DNA from 2 places in the Corynebacterium sp. HMSC034A01 genome. Region 2 is predicted to be linked to the other one. Evidence: predicted binding sites of a transcription regulator. Region 2 holds the regulator's gene; the other holds the start of a gene.
What was found. Region 2 encodes LexA, which represses DNA repair genes until DNA is damaged. Its sites were predicted from a motif close to CGAACANNTGTTCG; they were not measured.
Positions count from the first base shown of each region.

Region 1 (3,827 bases), on a different contig from region 2:
CGGGTTGTTTAACGTCAGATTCGCACGAAGGAGTTTCCAATGAAGCGCATTACCGCAGCTGCCCTGGCCGCAACCACCGCCCTGTCCTTGGCGGCCGTCCCGGCACAGGCTGAGGAGGGCAACCAGAAGGACCTTTCCGACATCGTGAGCCCGGATCGCGCCTCCGACGTCACCGATGCCCACCTCGCTGCCGCCAAGGTGCAGGCCGAGGCCCGTGAGCTCCGCAACGAAGGTTCCGGCTACTCGGGCCCGTACAAGAGCTCGTCTGAGAAGAACCTGGTGCCGAAGAGCGCAAAGTCCTCCCTGAAGAACGACGTTGCACGCGGCTACAAGCTCGGCACCACCTACGACATCCTCGTTGGCACCGGCATCGCCGCAGGCGTCTTGGCACTCGTTGGCGCCGCCGCAGCCGCAGCGGGCAAGATCCCGGGTGTCCCGGGTGTGCCGGCCGTTGAGCAGTTCTTCTAAGTCTCACTGGTCGTTGAAGGACCAGTTGCACTCCTCCATGGTCCGCATGATGTCGTTGCGCTGCGGCAGGGAGTAATTCGTGGACACGAAACGGGTCCCGTCGCGGTAGACGAAGTGGATGTCTGAATGCTCCTTCAACGTCTGCAGATACCCCTCCGTAACCAGGGAGTGGCAGGCGGAGCACAGCGGTAGGAGGTTCTCCAGGTCGGTCAGGCCCCCGGTGGCCCAGTCCTCGATGTGGTGGATCTCGATGAAGCGCGTGTGCGTGCACCCCGGTGCCGCGCACTGCCCGCCCCACATTGCCAACAGCGCGTTGACCTGTCCGTTCGTGGCCAGGCGCTGTTTGCGTCCGGTGTTGATGATGAGGCCGTCGGAGTTGACCGTCGAGAGGCGTACGTCCGCGTTAGCGAGCAAGCTCGCGATGGCTTTCGACGGCGCGCCCACGTTGTTGGGGATATACCCGCGCCCGTCCGGTGTTGCCAGGATGTTCACGTGCGCACCCGGCGTGGTCAGCGTGTTTCGTGGCGTCGTGCGCGCCATGTGGACGATGCCCATCAGCGCCCGCAGCAGCATGCGTCCAATAGGCAGCCCATAGCCGGAAACCGTTTTGCGCGCGGGACGGTTCTCCTCCACCTCTTCGGCGCGTTCGAGGGCGATGTCGATTTCCCCGTTGACCTCTGGGTCAAGGTCCTCGAGCACCTCGTCGAGGTTGCAGTGCGCGATCTCCCCGATCTTCAGCGCGGCGATGAAAGCGGCGCCGTCCGCGGCGTTCATATTGCCGTGGAACGCGATATCTCCGTTCTCGCGCTTGTGCAGGCTCAGGTAATACTGGGGGCTGTCGTCGCCCTCCCCGTCCTGCGGCTTCTTCCCCGCCAGCGCGCATTCGAGCTCGTGGTAACCCATCCCGAGGGCGAGATCCACCAGCTCACGCTCATTTTCGGGCGTCATGTACTTCAACAGCAGCCGCACCACCGAGTAGCTCAGTGCAGCGGCAGTGAAGTGTTTGTGTAGGTAACGGAAGGGCCGCAGGCGGTGCGCGACGCTGACGTACTCGTGGGCGGTTGAGGATGACACGCCCAGGCGGCGCATGAGGAAGTGCGCGGTGGTCGTGGAGCCACATTCGATAGCGAGTGCGAGCTCGTCGAACGTCTGGATTGCGGACAACAGCTCCGCTTTGCTTTGGGTCATTGCGCGGTGAGAGTCTTCGATTTGCTGGCTTAATGCGACGGCGATGGGGTTGGGTTCTGTGGCAACTGCGGCGGTCATGTCGGGCCCCCTTGAGGCGAATGCGAGTTCGATTGCGGACATTATAAAACTCACCCCCGACATTTCTCTGACCTGCGGAAATGCAGTTTATAGCGATTGCTATAACTCGCCCGCAACTCCGCATTGCGGACAACTGGGCCTGCACCAACTATTGTGATGCGACAACGAGGGGTACAAGGAGGCGCCTGAACATGGGGAAAGGTCACCGCACCGCGTATATCTACGCGATTTTGTGGCGGTTTGGATCGCAACACCGTTTATGGGTGACCACGTTCCCATGTGGGGCCAATGGCTTTATTGGGCTGGCTTGATCGCCGTAACTGTTTTGGGGTTTGTTATCGCGGTGCGTGAAAAGCGCCCCCTGCTGGGGATATTGTCTGTTCTTACCCTGCTTGCCTGGCCGATCACTCTCGCGGTGGCGTTGTTGTCCGGTCCGTTTGTCTGATGGGCATGTCCCCTACGACTCCGCATTGCGGACAACTGGGCCCGCACCAACTATTTAATTTTTCAAGCTGTTCTTCTCAACCACCCGGAACCAGATGCGCCCCTCCTCCTGCTTCGGCGGAATGAGTCTGACGGGAACCGGATCACGGAGCGGGAAGTCGTAGTAGTCCTCGCGGATCGCCTGGTTGATGTTGCGCTCCTCTACCGTGTCGCTGACGTTCAGGTTGTAGCGAATTTCGTGGAGTGCGCGCTTGTATACCTGTCGGCGAACTTTCGGCGCGAGATTCTTCTGCTCCACCGGCTTGTCGATGTAGCGGCGGGGTCCGCTGGGGGTCGGAACCTCGATGATCACTGAGTTGTGGCGCCAGTCGTAGGTGTCCCTGTGCTCGGATCCCTCGCTGCGCCAGTCGGGGTTGTAGCGGATCCGGACGGCCACGGCCATGCCGTCGATGAGGTCGCGGCGGAACCAGATGAAGGCCTGGCCAGGTTTCAGGGCGAAGATGAGGGCGAACCCGGCCGCGATTGGCAAAGCGAATGCGAGCATGAAGCCTGGAGGGCCGAAGATGCTCTCGAAGAGTCCGACGTACTTCTCCATGACAAACAAGATCGGCTGGCCAATGTACCGCTGGAGCAACTCAATGATGGTGTCGAAGAATCCGTCCATGGGCCAAGAATAAGCGCCCGCCGGGTGGGGCGGGCGTGGAAAACCGGAGGGACGTCGATAGGCTATTGCAACTTTGCTTGAGCCTCGGACCAGAGGCCCTCGAACTCCTCCTCGCTGAGGTGGGTGGCGGTGATGCCCTCCATGGAGTCGTAGGTGCGTGGGTGCGGAACGGTGCCCATGGGTTGGTTCGCCTGGCCGATGACTCGGCCGTCGACGTAGATGCCCGTGATGGTCTCGGCCGGGTCGAGCTCGATCATGCGGATCATGGTGCACTCGTGGGCTGAGATCTCCTCGAGCTCGGCGATATTGAGCAACTCGCCGCCGAGTTCGGGGACGTTGTAGTGGATGCGGACGAAATGTTTCACGTGAAACTCCTAGGAAATTCGGGAGGCGTACGCGGAGCAGATGACCAGTTGGCACATGTGGTAGATCATCAGCGGGATGATCAGCACGCCGAGCGAGGCGCCGCCGAAGATCACGGTGGCCATGGGCAGGCCGGTCGCGAGCGACTTCTGGGTGCCGCACATCTGGATGGCGACGCGATCCTCGCGCGGGAAACGTAGCGCCTTCGGGAGGATGCGGCTGAGCCACAGCATAGCGACGACCAGCACGCACGAGAACACCGTGAGGAACACGATCTCCCACGCGGAGACGTTGGACCAGACGCCAGAGACGACGCCGCGGGAGAACGCGGAGTAGACCACCATCCAGATGGAGCCGCGGTCCACGAGCTTGGTCGCCTTCGACTTGGCCAGCTCCCCCACCCGCGGGATGAAGTTGTGCGCCAGCTGGCCCAGGATGAACGGGAGGAGAAGCTGTAGGGCGATGTCGCCGAACACGGAGGCGTCCACGGACACCCCGTCGCCGGCGCCCATCAGCCACATCACCAAAAGCGGCGTGGCCACAACGCCGACGAGCGAGGACACCGACGCCGCCACCACCGCGCCCGAGACGTTGCCGCGCGCCACGCCGGTGAGCGCCACCG
Region 1 covers NZ_KV835919.1:129,824-133,650, forward strand. Annotated here, with positions in the region: gene HMPREF2791_RS00775 (hypothetical protein) at 40-468, shown strand; gene HMPREF2791_RS00780 (HNH endonuclease signature motif containing protein) at 472-1,734, opposite strand; gene HMPREF2791_RS00785 (hypothetical protein) at 1,994-2,179, shown strand; gene HMPREF2791_RS00790 (hypothetical protein) at 2,234-2,842, opposite strand; gene HMPREF2791_RS00795 (hypothetical protein) at 2,905-3,207, opposite strand; gene HMPREF2791_RS00800 (bile acid:sodium symporter family protein) at 3,217-3,827, opposite strand, start outside.
Region 1: the regulator LexA is predicted to act here: its motif matches at 1,752-1,765, upstream of HMPREF2791_RS00780 (HNH endonuclease signature motif containing protein).

Region 2 (3,827 bases):
ACGGCGTCGGCGTTGTCGGAAGTGACGGTGACCTCGTCGCCGTGCTCCGCACCCATCGCCATAATCATCAGCGAGGAAGCGGCGTCCGTCTCGTCGTCATCATCGCCGCCGACAAAGGTCAGCAGAATCTCATCGTCGTACTCGCCGGCAGCGTCCGCGATCACCGTGGCCGGGCGTGCGTGCAGCCCGACGGTGGAACCGACCTTCACAGTCTTGGAAGCCATTCGGGTGTCCTTTCCTTTGTTTTTCATTCAGGTCTGCAACGAGTGTAGGTCGCAAACTGGCGAAGATGCCACCATATTCGCGCAGAAAGTCACAGAGCGCCCCAGCGGAACGCGCGGGGCGAGACACTACTAGGCTGCTAGGGCTGCGCGAGCACGACCTCAATACCGTGCGAACGTAGCTCATCCACGAAGGCAGAGGGCGCTTCGGCGTCCGTGATCACCACATCAATATCCGTCAGCGGCGCGAAGCTCACCACGTAGTCGTTGCCCAGTTTCGTGGAATCGCACAACACGACAACCCTGCGGGCGTTGGTCACCATTGCAGCTTTCACCGCAGCCTCTTGGGCGTCCACGGTGGATAGGCCGTGGCCGATGGACAACGCGTTAGTGCCCACGAACGCCACGTCGGCGCGCAAAAGCGCGAGGGTGCGAAGCGCGGTACTGCCGACGACTGCCTGGCTGATCGGCCGGACACTGCCACCGAGCAGCTGCACGTCGTGCAACCCGGAATCGCTCAGCTCCAAGGCGGTCGGGATGGAATTGGTCACTACCGAGTACTCCCGATTCCCGCGGGTCTCCGCCAGACGCTTGCCCAAGCTGCTGATCGTTGTGCCCGAGTCCAAGAAGATAGTGCAGCTTTGCGTATCGGGCACGAACTTCAGCGCAGTCTCTGCAATCGCGGCTTTGGCCGCAAGGGAGGCGCGTTGCCGGGCATCCAGCGGGATTTCAGTAGAACGGTAGGACTGACTCGCAACCGCGCCGCCGTGGACGCGGTGCACCACGCCCTCGTCGTGCAACGCCGAAAGGTCACGCCGGATCGTCTCCGCGGTGACGTTGAAGCGCTGCGCCAACTCAGTGACAATGACGCGGCCTTCAACTGCGGTCAAAGACGCAATCTGGCGTCTACGCTCCTCGGCGTACATCGATCTCCTGCGATTCTGGCTGTGCTGTATCCGGTTTGTGTGTAAACGGTGCAAACGCACCGATTACAGAGTACGGAACACCGAAATAACTCGCCCCATGATCTCCGCCTCATCGCCCTTGATCGGCTCGAAGGCATCGTTGTGGGGCAAGAGCCACACGCCGGTGGAATCGCGGTGGAACTCCTTGACCGTCGCCTCACCGTCCAGAAGTGCTGCGACGAACTCGCCTTCCTCCGCATTCGGCTGGGAGCGGACAACCACCCAGTCGCCGTCGAGGATTCCCGCCTCGCGCATGGACTCGCCGACGACTTTGAGCATGAACACATCGCCGTCGCCGAGCAACTCCTCGGGCAGCGGGTAGTAGGTGTCCACATTCTCCTCAGCGAGGATCGGTGCACCTGCCGCGATCTGACCAACCACCGGCACGTAGCGGGCATTGCCGGAATCCTCCGGCTTCGCCTCCTGCGGTTTGCGCTTCTTGCGCCCGGTCTCTGGCATTTGACGCAGATCCACGGCACGCGGCTTGTTCGGATCGCGGCGAAGGAACCCCTTCTTCTCCAATTCCTTGAGCTGGTACGCGACAGAGGATGTGGACTGCAAACCCGCCGCGTCACCGATCTCGCGGATGCTTGGCGGGTAGCCGCGCAGGACTACAGCGTCTTGGATCACCTGGAGGATGCGGCGCTGACGGTCAGACAGCGCGTTGTAATCCGGGTTGCCTGGATCGGACTTCTTTCGTGCCATGACGTTCTCCTTGGACTCGGCGGTGTGATGCGCCTACGAACCTACCAGATAGGGCACTTATGTTCGATGGTTGCAAACATTGGGTGGACACGGGTCGGGCGCAATGCTATAAATCGAACACGTAAGCGTATTCGAACATATGAACGTTATGGCATTCGAACGTGTCGGCACCGTACGTAAAGTGTGCCGCAGAAAGAAGGGAGACGCACTATGTCCGTTGCAATCAATCCAGTACACAACACATTCGTATCGCGCTCCGGCGCCGCATCTGTAGTTCCCCCGGCAGAGGTGTGGGACGTTGATTCTGTGTCAAAGCGTCGGTCGGGCGGCGCCGGTGTTCGAGCGATTTCTACTTCCCATCGAACGGATGCGCGCCCGATCCGTAGTGAAGTTTTGGACGGTCCCTCTGATGCGAATCCGTTCGAAACACGGCACGAGACGCGCGATACGGTCCTGCTTGGCGTGTGCATGACTGCAGCGTTGCTTATCGGTTCCGCGTTCGGCGGTGTCTTTTCTGCGCAGGACGAGGATCCGTCCTCGATGACCCATGGCCAGGCGGCCGACGCCGCCGCAGTGGCAACTGCGCGCTAGACAAGGCGTAGACTCACGGCTACGCCAAGCCTTGAATACTCTAGGGGTGGAGATCCGTGTTTTGTCCCTTTTGCCACAACGAACAATCTCGTGTGACTGACTCGCGGCTGGTCGAAGCCGGCTCCGCCATTCGGCGGCGCAGAGAGTGCACTGAGTGCGGGGGGCGTTTCACCACGATAGAAAAGGCCGTGCTGACCGTTGTGAAACGCAACGGCGTGAGTGAACCGTTCGATCGCGACAAGCTTATCGTCGGCGTGCGTCGAGCATGCCAGGGCCGAGATGTCACCGACGACGCATTGAAACGCCTTGCCCAAGAAGTCGAAGAAACCGTGCGCGCGCAAGGAAGCTCGCAAGTGCCCGCCCACGAGATCGGTTTGGCCGTCCTTGAGCCACTTCGCGCCCTCGACGAGGTGGCGTACTTGCGTTTCGCGTCCGTGTACAAGTCTTTCGAAAGCGCGGACGACTTCGAGTCCGAAATCCGGCTCATGCGCCGCCGCGACCGCGAAGACTTCTAACCCACGCTTTCGCAGCTAACGCAGCGCGTCAATCTTCTTCTCAATGCGGCGCTGGCTCACCGGCTTCGGCGTTCCCAGCCGCTGCGCAAACAAGCTCACACGCAGCTCCTCAATCAGCCACAAAATGTCCTTGTACGCCTTCGTCTTCGTGCGGCCAGCGGGCAACGCCTTCATGCGTTGGGCCAAATAGGCCTTCACCGAGTCAACCACCGACTGCCTGTCGGCGTCGCGGTCTGGATCCAGGCGCATGTCCTCCAACCGGATCCGCATTGCGTCGATGTAGCGGGGCAGATGCTGCAAGTGCCCGATGCCGTGGACAGTCACCGCATGCTTCGGCAGGAAGAACTGCAGCTGCGACCGCATGTCGTCGATAGCCGGGCCCTCCCATTGCTGGAGTTCCGCGGCGATGTTCGCGTACTCCGCGAGCGCGGGCGCCAGCGTCACCACCACGCGGCGCACCCCACCAGCGACCTGGGGTTTGATTTCGTCTACGAGCGCGCCGAACTCTTCGGGGGAGCGCACCGGCCCGCCGGAGGAGAACATCAGGTCGCGGATCACCGCGACGCGGGCATCCTCCACAAGCCCTGCGGCGCCGCCGTGCGGGTAACGGTCCACCGCGACCTTCTGGCGCAGCGGCAGCCCCTTCGTCATCTGCCCGGCGTTGACCGTGATCTCGCGCAACAGCAACGTCAGTGTTGCCGTAACCATGGAGGCGTCCGCGGCGGCCTTCGTCGGGTGCACGGTGACCTTCACGCCGTCCTTGGTGGCCTCGAGTGCCGGGTAGGCGTCAACCTCGTTACCGTCGATAGTCGTGCTTACTGTCTCCGGCA
Region 2 covers NZ_KV835934.1:40,296-44,122, reverse strand. Annotated here, with positions in the region: gene HMPREF2791_RS02715 (HPr family phosphocarrier protein) at 1-224, opposite strand, end outside; gene HMPREF2791_RS02710 (DeoR/GlpR family DNA-binding transcription regulator) at 362-1,147, opposite strand; gene lexA (transcriptional repressor LexA) at 1,211-1,891, opposite strand; gene HMPREF2791_RS12315 (hypothetical protein) at 2,360-2,482, shown strand; gene nrdR (transcriptional regulator NrdR) at 2,539-2,997, shown strand; gene hrpA (ATP-dependent RNA helicase HrpA) at 3,013-3,827, opposite strand, start outside.